Regions from separate parts of the Ancylobacter pratisalsi genome, predicted to be linked through region 3. Evidence: riboswitches for the same ligand, from Rfam matches in the RefSeq annotation. Region 3 holds a riboswitch; each other region holds the start of a gene.
What was found. A riboswitch is a leader RNA that binds a small molecule or an ion and turns the genes downstream of it on or off. The one in region 3 is predicted to bind thiamine pyrophosphate.
Positions count from the first base shown of each region.

Region 1 (5,800 bases), 1.1 Mb from region 3:
TCGCACAGCTTGGCGGGCTGCACGCCTTCATGCGCTGGCCGCACCCGATCCTCACCGATTCCGGCGGCTTCCAGATCATGTCGCTGGCGGCCCTCCGGAAGATGAGCGAGAAGGGCGTGACCTTCCGCTCCCATATCGACGGCAGCTATCATGAGCTGTCGCCGGAGCGCTCGGTCGAAATCCAGGGACTGCTGGGTTCAGACATCCAAATGCAGCTTGACGAGTGCGTGCGTCTGCCGGCGAGCCGGGAGGAGATCTCCCGCGCGCTCCAGCTTTCGCTGCGCTGGGCGGAGCGTTCCAAACGGGCGTTCGAGGCGCAGCCTCCGGGCCGCGCGCTGTTCGGCATTGTGCAGGGCGGGGACGCGCCGGACCTTCGCGAGGTGTCGGCGCGCGGGCTCGTGGACATTGGTTTTCCCGGCTACTCGATCGGGGGCCTGGCGGTCGGCGAGCCGCAGGATGTGATGCTGAGCATGCTCGACGTGGTGACGCCGATCCTGCCCACCGACAAGCCGCGCTATCTTATGGGCGTGGGCACGCCGGACGACATCCTCGAGAGCGTCGCGCGCGGGGTCGACATGTTCGACTGCGTGATGCCCACGCGCGCCGGGCGTCACGCGCTGGCCTTCAGCCGCTTCGGCAAGATCAACCTGAAAAACGCCCGCCACGCCGAGGATCCGCGGCCTCTGGACGAGGAGAGCGACTGCCCGGCGGCGCGTGATTATTCGCGGGCCTATCTCCACCATCTCATCCGTTGCGACGAAATGCTGGGCTCGATGCTGCTGACCTGGGTGAACCTGGCCTATTACCAGAGCCTGATGAAGGGCGCCCGGATCGCTATCGGCGAGGGGCGGTTCGATGACTATCGCGCGCAGGTGAAGGACGGCTGGGTTCGCGGCGACGTTCCCGTCCGGTCCTGAACGGCGCGAATCGAAACGGCCGGGCAGGGCCCGGCCGTTCCTCAAATTCCGTGTGGCGGCGATCAGCCGTGCAGCTTGCCCGCGATGGTCGCGACATGCTTGCCCTGGAAGCGAGCGCCATCGAGCTCGATCTTCGAGGGCATCCGGCTGCCATCACCGTCGGCGATCGTCGACGCGCCATAGGGCGAGCCGCCCTTGATCTCATCAACACCCATCTGGCCCTGGAACGCGTAAGGCAGGCCGACCACGACCATGCCGTGATGGAGCAGGGTCGGAATGAAGCCGAGGATGGTGGATTCCTGTCCGCCATGCTGGGTGGCGGAGGCGGTGAACACCGAGCCGACCTTGCCGACCAGCCCGCCCGTGAACCACAGGCCGCCGGTCTGGTCGATGAAGCTGCGCATCTGGGAGGCGACGGTGCCGAAGCGGGTGGGGGCACCGAAGATGATCGCGTCGTAATCCTTCAGCTCGTCCACAGTGGCGACCGGCGCCTGCTGGTCCAGCTTGAAATGGTTCTGCTCGGCGGCTTCAACTGGAACGGTTTCGGGCACGCGCTTCACGACAACGTCGGCACCAGCCTCACGCGCACCTTCAGCGACCGCGTCGGCCATGATCTCGAGGTGACCATAGGTGGAGTAATAGAGAACGAGAACTTTAGCCATCGGATAAACTCCTTGCATCGCTGCGCGAACCGCAATGGCGATCCGCCGTATGTCGCGGCTGAAATTAGGGGGCGTAGAGCCGCCTGAGAAGCCGAATGCGTGACAGAGTGATCTTGCAGGAATGCAATACGGATATCATCGGGTTTTGACACCGTGCGGCGTGGCAACACGCGGCGGGACAACCTCGCGCGCGGCTTGCCATTGGCCGGCGAAACCCTTAAGCCCCGAGTGCGTGGGAGAGCCCGTAGCTCAGCTGGTAGAGCACGTGACTTTTAATCATGGGGTCTTGGGTTCGAATCCCAACGGGCTCACCACGCGTAACCCCTTGATCAATAATATAAAAACGCCTATTTTCCGCGTTTCGACAGGTAGAACGAGACGGGAACATGAGGCGGATTTGCGCCGTCTCAGGTCTCACGTGAGATCCACAGGAGCCCTTTGGCGCGCCGGCACCTTTGGCGGTGGTCGCGCCAACCTGTTGCCTTATGGCCCGGGATCCTGAACTTCCTTTGGATAAAATCTGTCTCCGTGATCGACGGACTTTGCTCATCTATCGAGGAAGATCCGCTCTCGGGTCCGCGCAACTCCCTTTTGGCCGGACCGGCCCGTCGCGCCGTTGTCATGTGACGCCCCTAAAAGAGCACTCGCATCACCTGACGATGACGACCACGGATGTACTGGCGTTGGTCGTTGAGGGGATCGGAAAGGCCGGGGAACCCCGGCCTTTTTTGTTTTCCGGCCCGTCGTTTCGCGTGCGCTGAAAGCTCGTCGTTCGAGGCGGGCCAGCCCACGATTTCTTCCCATTCCGATGCATGCCATCCGCGAACGGCCAGGTGCGGTTGACAGGACCGACCGAGTCGCCTTTGCTCACCGACGTCCGAGGGGTGCCCGATCAGGGCTGAGATGGCGAAGGCCAGACCCTTTGAACCTGATCCGGGTAATGCCGGCGAAGGGACGGGATGAACGCGGCAGAACGCGGCCGCCATTCTTAGCCTCATCGCGCCCGGATCTCCACGCAACGGAGGTCCAATGTCGACTACATCACTCATCAAGAGCCCCTCAGGGGTGTCCACCGGGCCGATCGGAGGCTCGCGCAAAGTCTATGCGTCGCCCCGCTCGCATTCCGAACTGCGGGTTCCCTTTCGCGAGATCGCGCTGAGCGATCCGGCCGAGCCGCCGGTTCGCGTCTACGACACGTCCGGCCCTTATGGCGAGGCTGATCCGGTGATCGACCTGCGCCTCGGGCTCGACACGCCGCGCGAGGCATGGATCCGGAAGCGCAGCTATTCAGCCATTGCCGGCCGTCCGACCCGCCCGGAAGACAATGGCCATGCGACCGGCGAGCGGCTGGTCGAGCCCTGTCCGGCGCGGCGCACGCTGCGCGCGGGCGCACCTGGGCAACGGGTGACGCAGCTGGAATTCGCCCGTGCGGGGATCATCACCGAGGAGATGGTCTATGTCGCGCACCGGGAGAATCTCGCTCGCGAGGAAGCCGTCGCCGATGCGGCGGACCGGCTGGGCGACGGGGAGAGCTTTGGCGCGGCGATCCCCGCCTTCGTGACCCCGGAATTCGTTCGCGACGAGATCGCGTGCGGTCGGGCCATCATTCCGGCGAACATCAACCATCTTGAGCTTGAGCCGATGGCGATCGGCCGGAATTTCCTGGTCAAGGTCAACGCGAATATCGGCAATTCCGCCGTCAGCTCCGGCGTGGCGGAGGAGGTGGAGAAGCTGGTCTGGGCGATCCGCTGGGGCGCCGATACCGTCATGGACCTTTCGACCGGCCGCAACATCCACAACATCCGGTCCTGGATCCTGCGGAACGCGCCGGTGCCCATCGGCACGGTGCCGATCTATCAGGCGTTGGAGAAGGTCGGCGGCGATCCGCTGAAGCTCGATTGGGAGGTCTTCAAGGACACGCTGATCGAGCAGGCCGAGCAGGGGGTCGACTACTTCACCATCCATGCCGGCGTGCGGCTCGCCTATGTGCCGCTCACGGCCGATCGTGTGACGGGCATCGTCTCGCGCGGCGGTTCGATCATGGCGCGCTGGTGCCTCGCCGGGCATCGTGAGAGCTTTTTGTACGAACGCTTCGACGAGATCTGCGACATCATGCGCCGCTACGATGTCTCGTTCTCGCTCGGTGACGGGCTGAGGCCGGGTTCGATCGCCGACGCCAATGACGTGGCGCAGTTCGCCGAACTGGAAACGCTGGGCGAACTGACCAAGGTGGCCTGGGACAAGGGCTGCCAGGTGATGATCGAAGGCCCGGGGCATGTTCCCATGCACAAGATCAAGGCCAACATGGATAAGCAGCTGCGCGAATGCGGGGAAGCGCCGTTCTATACGCTCGGTCCGCTCACGACGGATATCGCGCCGGGTTACGACCACATCACCTCCGGCATCGGCGCGGCGATGATCGGCTGGTTCGGTACGGCGATGCTCTGCTATGTGACGCCGAAGGAGCATCTGGGTCTGCCCGATCGTGAGGACGTCAAGACGGGCGTGATCACCTATCGCATCGCCGCCCATGCGGCGGATCTGGCCAAGGGGCACCCTGCTGCCCGCCTTCGCGACGACGCGCTGAGCCGGGCGCGGTTCGATTTCCGCTGGGAAGACCAGTTCAATCTGTCGCTGGATCCCGACACGGCCCGCGCCTACCACGACGCCACCCTGCCAAAGGACGCTCACAAGGTCGCGCATTTCTGCTCGATGTGCGGACCCAAATTCTGCTCGATGCAGATCACCCGCGAGCTTCGGCGCGATGCCGCGGCCTTGCAGGGAATGGCCGAGAAATCGCGTGAATTCGTCGCCTCGGGCGGCGCCATTTACGTTCCCGCCGGCGACTGACGATTGCGGCAGGCGGACACGGCGCGGTCATCCAGGACCGCGCCGTGTCTGGTGTTGCGGACTATTCCGCCGGATGGGCGAGGGCGGGCACCTCGCCATGTTGGCGCAGCGGCCGGTTGCCTGTGAGCCGGCGCAGCAGCACATAGAACACCGGCGTCAGGAACAGGCCGAAGAAGGTCACGCCGAGCATACCCGCAAAGACGGCGATACCCATGGCGTGGCGCATCTCGGCGCCTGCACCGGTGGACAGCACCAGAGGCAGCACGCCCATGATGAAGGCGAAGGACGTCATCAGGATCGGCCGCAGCCGCAACCGGCTTGCCTCGACAGCCGCCTCAACGGGATTGCGGCCGGCGAATTCGAGCTCACGCGCGAATTCCACGATCAGGATCGCGTTCTTCGCCGACAATCCAACCAGCACCACCAGGCCGATCTGGGTGAAGATGTTGTTGTCACCTCCGCCCAGCCACACACCAAACAGCGCCGCCAGCAGACCCATCGGAACGATCATGATGATCGCGATGGGCAGCGTGAGGCTCTCATACTGCGCGGCCAGCACCAGAAAGACGAGCAGCAGCGCGAGCGGGAACACGAGCGTCGCCGAACTGCCGGCCAGGATCTCCTGATAGGTCAGATCCGTCCACTCGAAGTCGAAGCCGGGTGGAAGGACTTCGGCCGCAATGCGCTTGGCCGCATCCTGCGCCTGTCCCGACGAGTAGCCGGGCGCCGGCGAGGCGTTGATGTCTGCGGTCAGGAAGCCGTTATAGCGCATCGCCCGCTCCGGCCCGGCGGTCGTTTCCACCTTCAGCAGCGCCGAGAGCGGAATCATCTCGCCACTGTCGGAGCGCACCTTCAGCTGACCGATATCCTCCGACTTGGAACGATACGGTGCGTCCGCCTGCACACGCACGGAGTAGGTGCGGCCGAATTTATTGAAATCGTTCACATAAAGCGAGCCGAGATAGACCTGAAGCGTCTCGAACACGGAGCTGATGGGCACGCCGAGCTGGCGGGCCTTGGTGCGGTCGACATTGGCGAAGAGCTGCGGGACGTTGATCTGGAAGGTCGAGAACTGACCCACCAGCTCGGGCGCCTGCATCGCCTTGGCCATGAAAGCGTTGGTGACGTCCGCCAGCGCCTCATAGCCACGGCCCGCGCGATCCTCCAGCTGCAGCTTGAAGCCACCGACGACGCCGAGGCCCTGTACCGGCGGGGGCGGGAACATGGCGATGAAGGCGTCCTTGATCGCCCCATACTTCTGGTTCAGCGACATCGCGATGGCGCCAGCCGAAAGTTCCGGCGTGGTGCGCTCCTCGAAGGGTTTCAGCACCGAGAACACGATGCCGGCGTTCGAGGAATTGGAGAATCCGG
Region 1 is NZ_CP048630.1:4,436,839-4,442,638, reverse strand. Features, by position in the region: gene tgt (tRNA guanosine(34) transglycosylase Tgt) at 1-917, shown strand, start outside; gene wrbA (NAD(P)H:quinone oxidoreductase) at 980-1,579, opposite strand; tRNA gene G3A50_RS20680 (tRNA-Lys) at 1,818-1,893, shown strand; TPP riboswitch at 2,450-2,551, shown strand; gene thiC (phosphomethylpyrimidine synthase ThiC) at 2,609-4,429, shown strand; gene G3A50_RS20670 (efflux RND transporter permease subunit) at 4,491-5,800, opposite strand, start outside.
Region 1: it holds a riboswitch for thiamine pyrophosphate, as region 3 does, so the genes downstream of both, thiC (phosphomethylpyrimidine synthase ThiC) here and thiO (glycine oxidase ThiO) in region 3, are expected to answer to the same signal.

Region 2 (5,800 bases), 1.7 Mb from region 3:
TTCGCAGCTTATGACGTTAGGTCAAACATTGCCGATGGAAATCAGGGGAATCCCCATCCGCACCCGTTAGTATAGGGCGGTCGTTCCCATAGGTAACAGGCGTTCATCACGAGCGCGCGACGAACGGCACGACCCGATTGCCATCGTTTGGAGCCTTACTAAGGTGGGTCGGGAGGTTTGCGCTGCAGCAAACCGCCGAATCAGGAGCTGCCTATGAGTCGCCGTCTGGCCTTCGCCGTGACCACACTTTCCCTCGTCGCCCTTGCAACGACCGCCGTCGTCGCACAATCCGACGTCGTCAAGCAGCGCGAGGCGCTGATGAAGGAATATGGCAAGGCCACCAAGGCGGCCGGCGGCATGCTGCGCGGCGCCGCCCCGTTCGATCTCGCCACGGTTCAGGCCACGCTGGCGCTTTACGTCAAGAACGCCAAGGAGCTGAAGCCGCTGTTCCCGGAAGGCTCCGGCGAGGGGACGGACGCGCTGCCGGCGATCTGGGAAAAGAAGGCGGAATTCGACGGATTGCTCGACAAGCTGGCCACCGATGCCGACGCGGCGCGTGCCACGATAACGGACGAGGCAAGCTTCAAGGCGAATTTCCCCACCGTGATCCGCACCTGCGGCACCTGCCACGATTCCTTCCGCAAGAAGAGCTGACGTGAGCGTCGTCCTCGGGGAAAGCGCCTCCACGCCGGCCTCCGTGCTGGCGTGGGACCTGCCGACGCGTCTGGCCAAATGGCTTCTGGCCGCGCTGGTCGGGCTCGCCTTCGCCAGCAAGTATTTCGGCGATGTCGGCATGGTCTGGCACCAGTGGAACGGGCTGGCGATCCTGGTAGTGCTGGTGTTCCGGCTGCTGTGGGGGATTGTCGGCGGCAGCACGGCGCGGTTCTCCCGCTTCGTGCGCGGGCCGCTGGCGGCGCTGCGCTACGGCATGGACCTGCTGCGCGGGCGGCCGGGGCATTATCTCGGGCACAATCCGCTCGGCGGGTGGATGGTGGTCGCGCTGCTGCTCATTGTCGGCGCGCAGGCGCTGACCGGCCTGTTCACCACCGACGACATCATCGTCTACGGACCGATGACAGCCGTGGCCAGCGACGAGACCATCGCCCGCGCCTCGGCCCTGCACCAGCAGATCTACCCGATCCTGCTGGCGCTGATCGGGCTGCATGTGGCGGCAAACCTCGCCTATTCGGTGCTTGGCCGCGACAATCTGATCCGCGCCATGATCGTCGGCCGCAAGCCGGCGGAGCGCTATGCCGACCCGGCGCCGGCGACGCCGGGCTCGGTCGTGGCGGCGCTTCTTTGCCTCGCGCTGGCCATTGCCGTCGTCTTCGGCGGTATTGCCATGGCGGGAGGAAATCCTTTTCCCTGATTGTGCCCTCGACCCGCTTGCGGGGCGAGGGGGACTCGTGCTCCTTGGCGCCATCATGAATGCGCTCAGGGGGATCGCGCTGCAGGTTTGCGCGACCTTCATCTTCACCATCATGTCTGCGCTGGTCCGTATCGTCTCGGGACGAATCCCGACAGGCGAAATCGTGTTCGCGCGCTCGTTCTTTGCGCTGTTTCCGCTGCTGGCGCTGCTCGCCTTCCGGCGCGAGATCAGTTCCGCGGTGCGCACGGCCAATCCGGTCGGACACATCGTGCGAGGCTCGGTCGGCGTTCTGGCGATGTCGTCGAGCTTCGCCGCGCTGGCGCTCATCCCGCTGGCCGACGTAACGGCGATCGGCTTCACCGCGCCGCTGCTGACCGTGGCGCTGGCGGCGGTGATGTTGCGGGAGAAGGTCCACGTCTATCGCTGGAGCGCGGTGTGCGTCGGCCTGGTTGGCGTCGTGATCATGCTGTCGCCGCATATCGACGGGGGCTATGGCTCCGGCCAGGGCGGCATGGGGGCTCTGATCGCGCTGTTCGGCGCGGCCTGCACCGCCGTGGCGATGATCCAGGTGCGGCGTCTCACCTCGACGGAAACCACGGCCGCCATCGTGTTCTATTTCCAGGCCCTCGCCGCCGTGGCGGGGCTCGCGACGGCGGCCTGGGGCTGGGTGCTGCCGGACGCGGGAGATGCGCTGATGCTGCTCTCGATCGGTATTCTCGGCGGAATCGGGCAGATCCTGCTGACCGAGAGCTACCGCCACGCGCCAGCCTCGGTGGTCGCGCCCTTCACCTATTCGGCGATGCTGTGGTCGCTGCTGCTGGGCTTCATCCTGTTCAGCGAAATCCCGCCCTTGACGGTGCTGGCGGGCGCCGTGATCGTCATCGGCGCCGGGCTGTTCGTCATCTGGCGCGAGCAGAGGCTCGGCATCGAGCGCGCGAAAGCGATCGAGGCGGCGCCGCCGGCCGGACCCGCGGTCTAGCCGGCCGCGCTAGCTGGCGAAGGCCTTGAAGGTGATGATGGTGCGCGTGTCCTGAATTCCGGAGATGCGCTGCACCTTCTCGTTCACGAAGTGGCCGATATCGGTGCCTTCGGCGACATAGAACTTCACCAGGAGATCGAACTCGCCGGCGGTCGAGTAGATCTCGGAAGCGATCTCCGCATCGGCGATGGCGTTGGCCACTTCATAGGAGCGGCCAAGCTGGCATTTGATCTGGACGAAGAACGGGACCATCGCGGCTTCCAGGCACGTTTAAGGGAGCGCAACAGGAACAGAAGCGCGCGGCGCGCGCAAGCCCCGTGCCGGCATCGCGGGAAGGCCATGGCGCGGGCGCGGGTGCGCCTATCTTGCAAGCCGCCGAGGCTTCGCCTATGCCTCCGATAACGATCGCGTTGGGGTGCCGTAGAGGCTGAGAGGCAATCCTGCCAACCCACGAACCTGATCCGGGTCATGCCGGCGGAGGAAACGGGTCGCGCTCACCAGGCGGCGTGCCGCGGCAGTGGGCTGCTTCTCTTCCTCGCTTGTGTTGGGGGGCGTGCCGATGAGTGAAGCACAGGCGCAGAGCGCAATCGCGGTGACCATAGCCGGTTCGGATTCCGGCGGCGGGGCCGGCATTCAGGCGGATATCAAGACGTTTTCGGCACTCGGGGTCTACGGGGCCAGCGTGATCACGGCGCTGACCGCGCAGAACACGCTGGGCGTGACCGGTATTCATGACGTGCCGGCCGACTTCATCACCCAGCAGATGGAAGCGGTCTATTCCGATCTCGATGTCGGCGCGACCAAGATCGGCATGCTGTCGCGTCCGCAGGCCATCCTTGCCGTGGCGGCGGGGCTCGATCGTCACCAGGTGACCAATGTGGTGCTGGACCCGGTGATGGTGGCGGCATCCGGCGACCGGCTGCTGGTGGCTGAGGCGATCGCGACGCTGCGCGCCGAGCTGCTGCCGCGCGCCTCCATCATCACCCCGAACCTTCCCGAAGCGGCGGCATTGCTCGACGAGGCGATGGCGACGAATCTCGAGGAAGTGCATGCCCAGGCGGAACGGCTGCGCGCGCTTGGCGCCAAGGCGGTGCTGATCAAGGGCGGGCACAGCGAAGGGCCGGAAAGCGTCGACGTGTTGCTCGACGACGAGGGCTTCATGGAGTTCCGTGGCCCCCGGATCGTCACCGAGAATACCCATGGTACCGGCTGCACGCTGTCGTCGGCGATCGCGGCCGGGCTTGCCAAGGGCGAGGGGCTGCGCGCGGCGGTGCAGGCTGCCAAGCATTACCTTTCGCGGGCGCTGGCGCGTTCCGATGAGCTGCATATCGGCCACGGCCACGGGCCGGTTCATCACTTCCACGCCTGGTGGAGCTGACCCGGCAGGGCGGTTCGCACGCGGCCTGCCGGGCCGCTCGCGAGGCCGCTCGCCAGCGCGCTGCCGGACTGCTAACGAAGGGCTCCCGCGCCCTTTGAGTCGTCCATCGTGCCCGTTGTCGCGCCGCGCTATTCCATCGCCGTCGTCTATGCTGGGCTGTTCTTCGGCATTGGTGTCTATCTGCCCTTCTTTCCGGTCTGGCTGGCCGGGCGGGATTTCGATGCCAACATGATCGGGTTCGCCCTCGCGGTGCCGATGGCGGTGCGGCTTTTCACCATGCCTCTGGGTGGGTTGCTGGCGGACCGCACCGGGCGGCCGCGCGCGACGCTGATCCTATACGCGCTTGGGACGGCGCTCTGTTTCATCGGTGTCGCGCTGGCGCCGAATGCCGTGATCATGCTTGTCGCGCTCGGGCTCGCCGCCAGCTTCTGGCAGCCCAGCCTGCCGGTGCTCGACGCCTACACGATGGCCCGGCGCGCCGAGGGGCTGGTCGATTACGGCCGGGTGCGGCTGTGGGGGTCGCTGTCGTTCATTCTCGGCAATATCGCCGCCGGCCTCGCGCTGCGGGCGCTCTCGGCCGACACGCTGATCTGGATGATCGTCGGCGGCGGGCTGGTGTCGGCGCTGGCGGCCTACATGCTGCAGGAGAGCACGCTGCCGCCCCGGCCGGCATCGGCGGGCACGCCGGCGATGCCCACCGTCCTGAAGGTCGGCATAGCCGCCGCCGCGCTGGTGCAGGCGTCTCACGCGCTGCTCTACGCGTTCGGGTCGATCCGATGGCGGGAAGAGGGTCTGTCGGATACGGCGATCGGCCTTCTGTGGTCGGTGGGGGTGCTGGCGGAGGTGATCCTGTTCCGCTTCGGCACCCGCGTGACCGCGCGGATCGGACCGGAGCGCCTTTTGCTGTTGGGCGGGTTGGCCGGGCTGGTGCGTTTCGGCGCGATGGCGTTCGATCCGCCGGCCGCGGTGCTCCCGGTGCTGCAACTGCTCCACGCGGCCACTTTCGGCTGCACGTATCTTGGCACCGTCGAACTGGTGGCCCGCTTTGCCCCGCCCGGCCGGGGCGCCGCGATACAGGCTGTCGCCGCCTGGGGCATCGCGATCGCCATGACCGGCGCGACGCTGCTTTCCGGCCCGCTCTGGCAGGCGTTCGGGCCGCTCGCCTTCGTGTTTTCGGCGGCGCTGGCCGGCTGCGGCGCGGGGCTCGCGCTGCTGGCGTGGTCGGGATTGGCGGGTCAGCCCCAGAGCGCGGGCTCGGGAGGGTAGACCAGGCTGCCCTCGTAGCGCAGGGCGGGCGTGCGGTCGCGGGCGAGCAGCAGCGGCCCGTCGAGATCGACAAACCGGGCAAGTGGGGCGAGCAGCAGCGCCGGTGCCATCGCCAGCGAGGTGGCGACCATGCAGCCGACCATGATGTCGAGCCCGGCCGCGCGGGCCTCGCGGGCGAGCGCCAGTGCCTCGGTCAGCCCGCCGGTCTTGTCCAGCTTCACATTGATGGCGTCGTAGCGGCCGATGAGCTGGGGGAGCGTGTCGCGCCCATGCACGCTCTCGTCGGCGCAGACGGGAACCGGGCGCTCGATCTCGCCGAGAAGCGCGTCCGCGCCGGCGGGAAGCGGCTGCTCGACCAGTTCGACGCCGGCATCGGCGCAGGCCGCGAGGTTTTCGGCGAGATCACCGGGCGTCCAGCCCTCATTGGCGTCGACGATGAGCCTTGCCGTGGGCACGGCGGCGCGGATGGCGGACAGACGCGCTGGGTCGCCCGCGCTGCCCAGCTTGAGCTTGAGGAGCGAATGCCCGCAGCTGCGCGCGGCCTCCGCCATCGCTTCAGGGGCGTCGAGGCTGAGGGTGTAGGCGGTCACCACGGGAGCCGGGCCGGGGAGGCCGGCAAGGGCGTGAACCGGTCGGCCGGCATGCTTGGCCTCAAGGTCCCACAGCGCGCAGTCGAGCGCGTTCCGCGCCGCGCCGGGCGGCATCAGGCGCTGAAGCGCGCGCCGGTCGAGGCCGGCCGCGAGCGCGCCACCGACGGCCTCGATGGCGGCCACCACGCCTTCGGTGCTTTCTCCATAGCGGGCATAGG
Region 2 is NZ_CP048630.1:3,864,869-3,870,668, forward strand. Features, by position in the region: gene G3A50_RS18095 (c-type cytochrome) at 214-654, shown strand; gene G3A50_RS18100 (cytochrome b/b6 domain-containing protein) at 656-1,369, shown strand; gene G3A50_RS18105 (DMT family transporter) at 1,425-2,348, shown strand; gene G3A50_RS18110 (Lrp/AsnC ligand binding domain-containing protein) at 2,358-2,600, opposite strand; TPP riboswitch at 2,750-2,848, shown strand; gene thiD (bifunctional hydroxymethylpyrimidine kinase/phosphomethylpyrimidine kinase) at 2,908-3,726, shown strand; gene G3A50_RS18120 (MFS transporter) at 3,835-4,992, shown strand; gene dgcA (N-acetyl-D-Glu racemase DgcA) at 4,962-5,800, opposite strand, start outside.
Region 2: it holds a riboswitch for thiamine pyrophosphate, as region 3 does, so the genes downstream of both, thiD (bifunctional hydroxymethylpyrimidine kinase/phosphomethylpyrimidine kinase) here and thiO (glycine oxidase ThiO) in region 3, are expected to answer to the same signal.

Region 3 (5,800 bases):
CTTCAATGGCGATGTCGTCGCGGTGGCGAAGCGTGCGCTGAAGAGCGGCGAGGTGCTGGATGGCGAGGGCGGACACACAGTGTGGGGCAAGGTGCTGCCCGCCGCCGCCTCGCTGGCGCGCGGCGCCCTGCCCATCGGCCTTGCCCACCGCGTCACGCTGAAACGCGACATCGCCGCTGGCAACGTTGTCGGCTGGGCCGATGTGTCCATTGAGGATACGGCAATCGTGCGGCTGCGCCGCGAGATGGAGCGTGCCTTCGCCGGCACGGCGGTGGCCGCGCAATAGTGCGCCCCGCTCCACGCCTCCATCGGGCGATGTTCGGCCGATGGAGGCGTGGGCGCCCCATCTGGACAGAAAGCGCGACTTCGCTTATCTCACGCGCCACGGTCAGCAGTTCACCGAGGCGTTGCCGCCCCTCACGGGGAGCTAAACCTGCAAGACGTTCAGACCCCGCACTTGTCCTCGTGCCTGGTCGCAAGACGGCAACCCCGACACTTCCTCGCGGAAAGGCACGTACCGAGGATAGGTCATGACCCGAACCGTTTTGCCGTTCGAGGCGCCGGATATCTCCGCCCTCGCCAGAAACCTCCACCGACAGATCACCGCGCTCGATCGCGCGCCCGGCCATGTGGAGATTCTCAACATGCTGGCGCGCGGGGCCGGCTTCCGGAACTTTCAGCATCTGCGCGCGGACAGTCAGGCCCGCCTCCGGCTGGAAAGCGCCGCGCCGCCACCGCCCGCCCCCACCGCCGATCACACCCGCTGCGCCCGAACGCTTCGGGTCTTCGACACCGAGGGCCAGCTGGTGCGCTGGCCCAAGAAGCGCAACCAGCAGGAACTGTGCCTGTGGGTGCTGTGGTCGAGGCTGCCGGCGCGCGAGACCTTCGCGGAACGGCGGATGAATGATGAGCTGAACCGGCTTCACCTGTTCGGCGATCATGCCCTGCTGCGCCGCGAGCTGGTGGAGTTCGGCCTGTTTCGCCGCACGCCGGACGGACGCGAGTATTCCCGCGTCGAGCGTGCTCCGCCGCCGGAACTGGCCGTCATGCTGACAGGGCTGCGAGAGCGGGCGCGGGCCTAGCCCGGCCCGCCGGCCGCGCGCGAACGGAACGTGAAGCGGAGGCGGCGCCAGCGCGATCCGCTTCACGTCCCAACAGCTGGAGCCCGGAAATGATGCCGCGATGTCGTGGCCGGTGTTGAAGGCCGCGCGCCCCCCTGCCCGGACGCGGAAAGGCATGGCCGCACGGCATCGCCTCACGCCGGCTCGTCGAGCCGGCGTGGCGCTTACGCCATCTCGCGAGTGGCGACCACCCAGTCGCGCGCGCGCATTTCGGGATTGTCGTTGAGAAGAATGTCGGTCACCACGGCAAGGCTGTCGGCCCCGGCCTGGCGCACGCCTGCGGCGCGCTCGATGGTGAGCCCACCAATGCCGACCAGAGGCAGGTCGCCGATGCGCTGCTTCCACCGGGTGACACGCTCCAGGCCCTGCGGCTCCCAGCGCATTTTCTTGAGGATGGTCGGGTAGACCGGACCCAGCGCGACATAGTCCGGCTGCGCGCCCAACGCGATTTCCAGTTCCGCCTCGTCATGAGTGCTGATGCCGAGCCGGATGCCGGCGCGGCGAATGGCCGGCACGTCAGCCTCGGCAAGGTCTTCCTGCCCCAGATGGACGAAGTCGCACCGCTCGTCGATGGCGAGGCGCCAATGGTCGTTCACCACCAGTTGGGCGCCATAGCGCTCACAGACATCCCGCGCTGCCGCGATCTCGCGGCGAAGCTGCGGCTCGTCCATATCCTTGGCGCGCAGCTGCACCAGCTTCACGCCCTGCGGCAACAGTCGCGGCAACCATGAGGTGCGGTCGACAATGAGATAGAACGGGTCGAGCTTCATGTCGCACCTGCCTGAAGGGTCAATCGCCGAGAACGGCCCGGCCCATGACCGGGGTCGAGGGTGCGGCCATGTCGCGGGCGTCGATAGGGTCGGCGATCACGGCCTCGCGGCCGGCCTCTATCGCACGGGCGAAGGCGCGCGCCATGCGCACCGGGTCGCCCGCCTTGGCCACCGCCGTGTTGAGCAACACGGCATCGTAGCCCATCTCCATCGCCGCCGCCGCGTGCGAAGGCAGGCCGATGCCCGCATCGACGACCAGCGGAACGCCGGGGAAATGCGCCCGCAGCGAACGCAGGCCGTAAGGGTTGTTGAGCCCCCGGCCCGATCCGATCGGCGCGCCCCAGGGCATCAGCACCTCGCAGCCGGCCGAGATCAGCTTCTCCGCCACCACCAGGTCCTCGGTCGTGTAGGGAAACACCTGGAACCCGTCGCGCGCGAGAATGCGTGCCGCCTCCACCAGCCCGAAGACGTCGGGCTGGAGCGTGTCGTCCTCGCCGATCACCTCCAGCTTGACCCAGGGCGTGTCGAACAGGTCGCGCGCCATTTCGGCGGTGGTCACGGCTTCCTTCACCGTCTTGCAGCCCGCCGTGTTGGGCAGCACCTTCACGCCGAGATCACGGATGATCTTCCAGAAGCTCTGCCCCGCCTTGGCCGCCCCGGACTCGCGGCGCAGCGAGACGGTGACGATCTCGGCGCCACTGGCGCGGATCGCGTCGGCGAGAATGGCGGGCGAGGGATATTGCGCCGTGCCCAGCAGCAGCCGCGAGGCCACCCGCGTGCCGTAGAAGTCCACGGCATCGGCAAGGCCGGCGGTTTCGAGACCGGCGGTGTTGGGTGTCAAGGCGTCCATCTCAGCCTCCCTGCATCGGAGCGAGTATTTCCACGCGGTCACCATCGGCGATCGGCGTCCCCGACCGCTTGACCGCGCGCACGACAGCGCCGTTCAGCGCCGTAGCAATGATGGCCTCTGCCAGGCCAAGTTCGCCGAGCAGTTCGGCGAGCGTGCCAGCCCCGGTGTCGGCCGGCTCACCATTCACGATGATCTTCATCCATGACCTCCGGGAAATGCGTCCCGTCGAACGCCAGTTCCGCCACCCGCCGCGCCAGCGCCGGCGCCAGCAGGTAGCCGTGGCGGTAGAAACCGTTGACGTAGATGGTCTTGCCGCGACGGCGGATGCGCGGAAGATTGTCCGGAAAGGCGGGCCGGACATCGGCGCCGATCTCGACGATCTCGGCCTCGCCGAAAGCCGGGTGCAGGGCGTAGACCGCCGACAGCAGTTCCAGCATCGAGCGCCCCGTCACCCGCCCGCGCTCGTCATTCTCGATCGAGGTGGCCCCGATCATGAAGTGCCCGTCGCCGCGCGGCACGATGTAGACCGGTATCCGCGGATGGAGCATGCGCACCGGCCGCTTCAGGGCGATCTCGGTGGAATAGAGCACCAGCATCTCGCCCTTCACACCGCGAAGGTCGGCCAGCTGGTCGCGGGCGGCGAGGCCACGACAGTCGATGACCACATCGCTCTGATCGGCCTGATCGTCCGCCTCATCGTACCCATCGGCCTCGTAGCGCATGTCGATGCCGAACTGGCCGGTGAGCTTGCGGGTCAGCGCGGCGAGCGCCTTGCGCGGCTCCAGATGCGCTTCGGTGGGGAAGAAAAGCCCCTGGTCGAAACGCCCTTCAAGATCCGGCTCCAGCGCGGCAAGGCGCTGGCCGTCGATCCATTCATAGTTCGTGGTACGGCGCGAAAACCGCCTGAGGTCTGGCAGGTCGCGCGGCTGGGCCAGCACCAGGCTGCCCTCGGTGGGCACATCCGGGACTTCGCGCCGCCAGTAATCCAGCGATTCAAGGCCCATCTCGGCCACCAGCGGCTCGGCGCTTTCGCGTTCGCACCACGGTGCCAGCATCCCGCCAGCATACCAGGAGCACCCCTGCCCCGACGCCGATTTGCGTTCAACGACAGTTACTTGTGCCCCGCGCAACGCCAAAGCATGGGCGCAGGTCAGGCCCGCCACGCCGGCACCAACCACTTTCACGCGCAGCGAATTGACGGCCCGGTCCGTCACCGCTCCGTCATGTGTTCCGTTAGAGGATGTCATGCAAGCCTCCCTCCGCCAGTTTCAACTGGATCAGGTTCAAAGGGTCGCCATGCCGCGCATATGCGCGTCGATGGCCTCTCAGCCTCCTGACGAGGCTCCCCTGGACAGGCTTGATATAGTCGTGGAGCCGACGATTGTCACCGTGCCGCGGGCATTATTCCCACGTCATCCGATACGGGATGGCAGGTTCACGACATTGTCCGGCGGACGGTGCGTCGCGGTGTCTATGGCGCGGTGCAAAGCCTCGCGGCCAAACGGTTTTCCAAGGCGCAGCACGCCCGCATTGGCATCCTGAGGCAGTTCGGCGTAGCCCGTGCCCAGAATGATCGGCAGGTTCGGCCGGCGCTCACGGATCGCCGCCGCCAGCTGGACCCCGGTCATGCCAGGCATGGCCTGATCGGTAAGCACGACGTCGAAATCGGCACCGGTATCGAGAACAGCCAGCGCCGCCTTGCCGGAGGACGCCTCGGTCACCCGATAGTTGAGGTCTTCCAGCATCGCCGACGTGGCGGAAAGGACAAGCGGATCGTCATCCACCACGAGAACGCGGGCCTGCCCTCCCTCCATGACTTTCGCCGACGCAGAATAAGCATCTGAACCCACAGACTTTTTCGCCGCAGCTTCAGCGAGGGGCAGGTAAATCGACGCCGTCGTCCCCTTCCCCGGCCGACTGCTGAGAACAAGCCGACCGCCGGACTGGGCCGCAAGGCCGTGCACCATGGCAAGGCCAAGGCCCGTCCCCTTGCCGACTCCCTTGGTCGTGAAGAACGGTTCGGCGGCGCGGTTCAGCGTGTCGTCATCCATGCCGGTGCCGGTATCGGTCACGCTGAGACAGAAATAGTGATTCGGGGGAAGCTCTTCCGAATCCGGTTCACCGTCGGCCACGATCACCTCCTCGCGCGCAGCGATGGTGATGGTTCCGCCATCAGGCATGGCATCGCGGGCGTTGACCGCGAGATTGAGCAGGGCCAGTTCGAGCTGGTTGGAATCGACCCGCGCGCGCGGCAGGCCAAGAGGAAAGCGGGTTTCGATCTGAATGCTCGGCCCGATTGACCGGCGCATCAGATCCGCCATCCCAAGCACGAGCTCGGGAACGTCGACAGGCTCGGGATTGAGGTCCTGGCGACGCGCGAAGGCCAGCATGCGCTGGGTTAGCGCGGCTCCGCGCTGGGCGGCCTGCATGGTGTTGTCGAGGAGCGCGATCAAGCGCGGCTCGTCCGGGGCGCGCTTGCGAGCCAATTCCAGATTGCCGACAATAACCGCGAGAAGATTGTTGAAGTCGTGGGCGATGCCGCCGGTCAGCCGGCCAATGGCCTCTAGCTTCTGAGCCTGGCGTAGCGCCTCCTCGGCCTGGCGTCGCTCGGTGACATTGATCAATCCGCACAACGTCTTGGTAAGCCGCCCCTCGCTGTCTCGTTCTGCAACGGCCGACAATATGCAGTCGAGCACACGGCCATCGCGCGCGATCAGCTTGTATTCAGCCTCGCGCAGTTCGCCCGTGTCGAGCAGCTGCGGCCAGTGCTCATCCGTGCGCCGGCGTGCGGAATCGACGGTCATGAAGTCCGTGAGCGGACGGCCGACAACTTCCTCTCGGCCATACCCCAGGAGATCGAGCCAACTGTCACTGACCTGCTCGATCCGCCCCTCGGCGTTGAGTGAATGCAGCGGCAGTGGGGTGCGGCGATAGAGGGTGCGGTAACGCTCCTCCCCCTCCCGCCAGAGGAGCGCCTCGCGCTCCATCAGGCGGCTGGACCGACGATCGTGAACGGCAGCCATCAACGCGGCGGCAAGGATGACAAAGGTAGCAGCGGT
Region 3 is NZ_CP048630.1:901,270-907,069, forward strand. Features, by position in the region: gene G3A50_RS04460 (NAD(P)H-dependent oxidoreductase) at 1-286, shown strand, start outside; gene G3A50_RS04465 (DUF2087 domain-containing protein) at 531-1,082, shown strand; gene G3A50_RS04470 (thiamine phosphate synthase) at 1,286-1,891, opposite strand; gene G3A50_RS04475 (thiazole synthase) at 1,911-2,741, opposite strand; gene thiS (sulfur carrier protein ThiS) at 2,743-2,940, opposite strand; gene thiO (glycine oxidase ThiO) at 2,918-3,931, opposite strand; TPP riboswitch at 3,979-4,100, opposite strand; gene G3A50_RS04490 (MHYT domain-containing protein) at 4,154-5,800, opposite strand, start outside.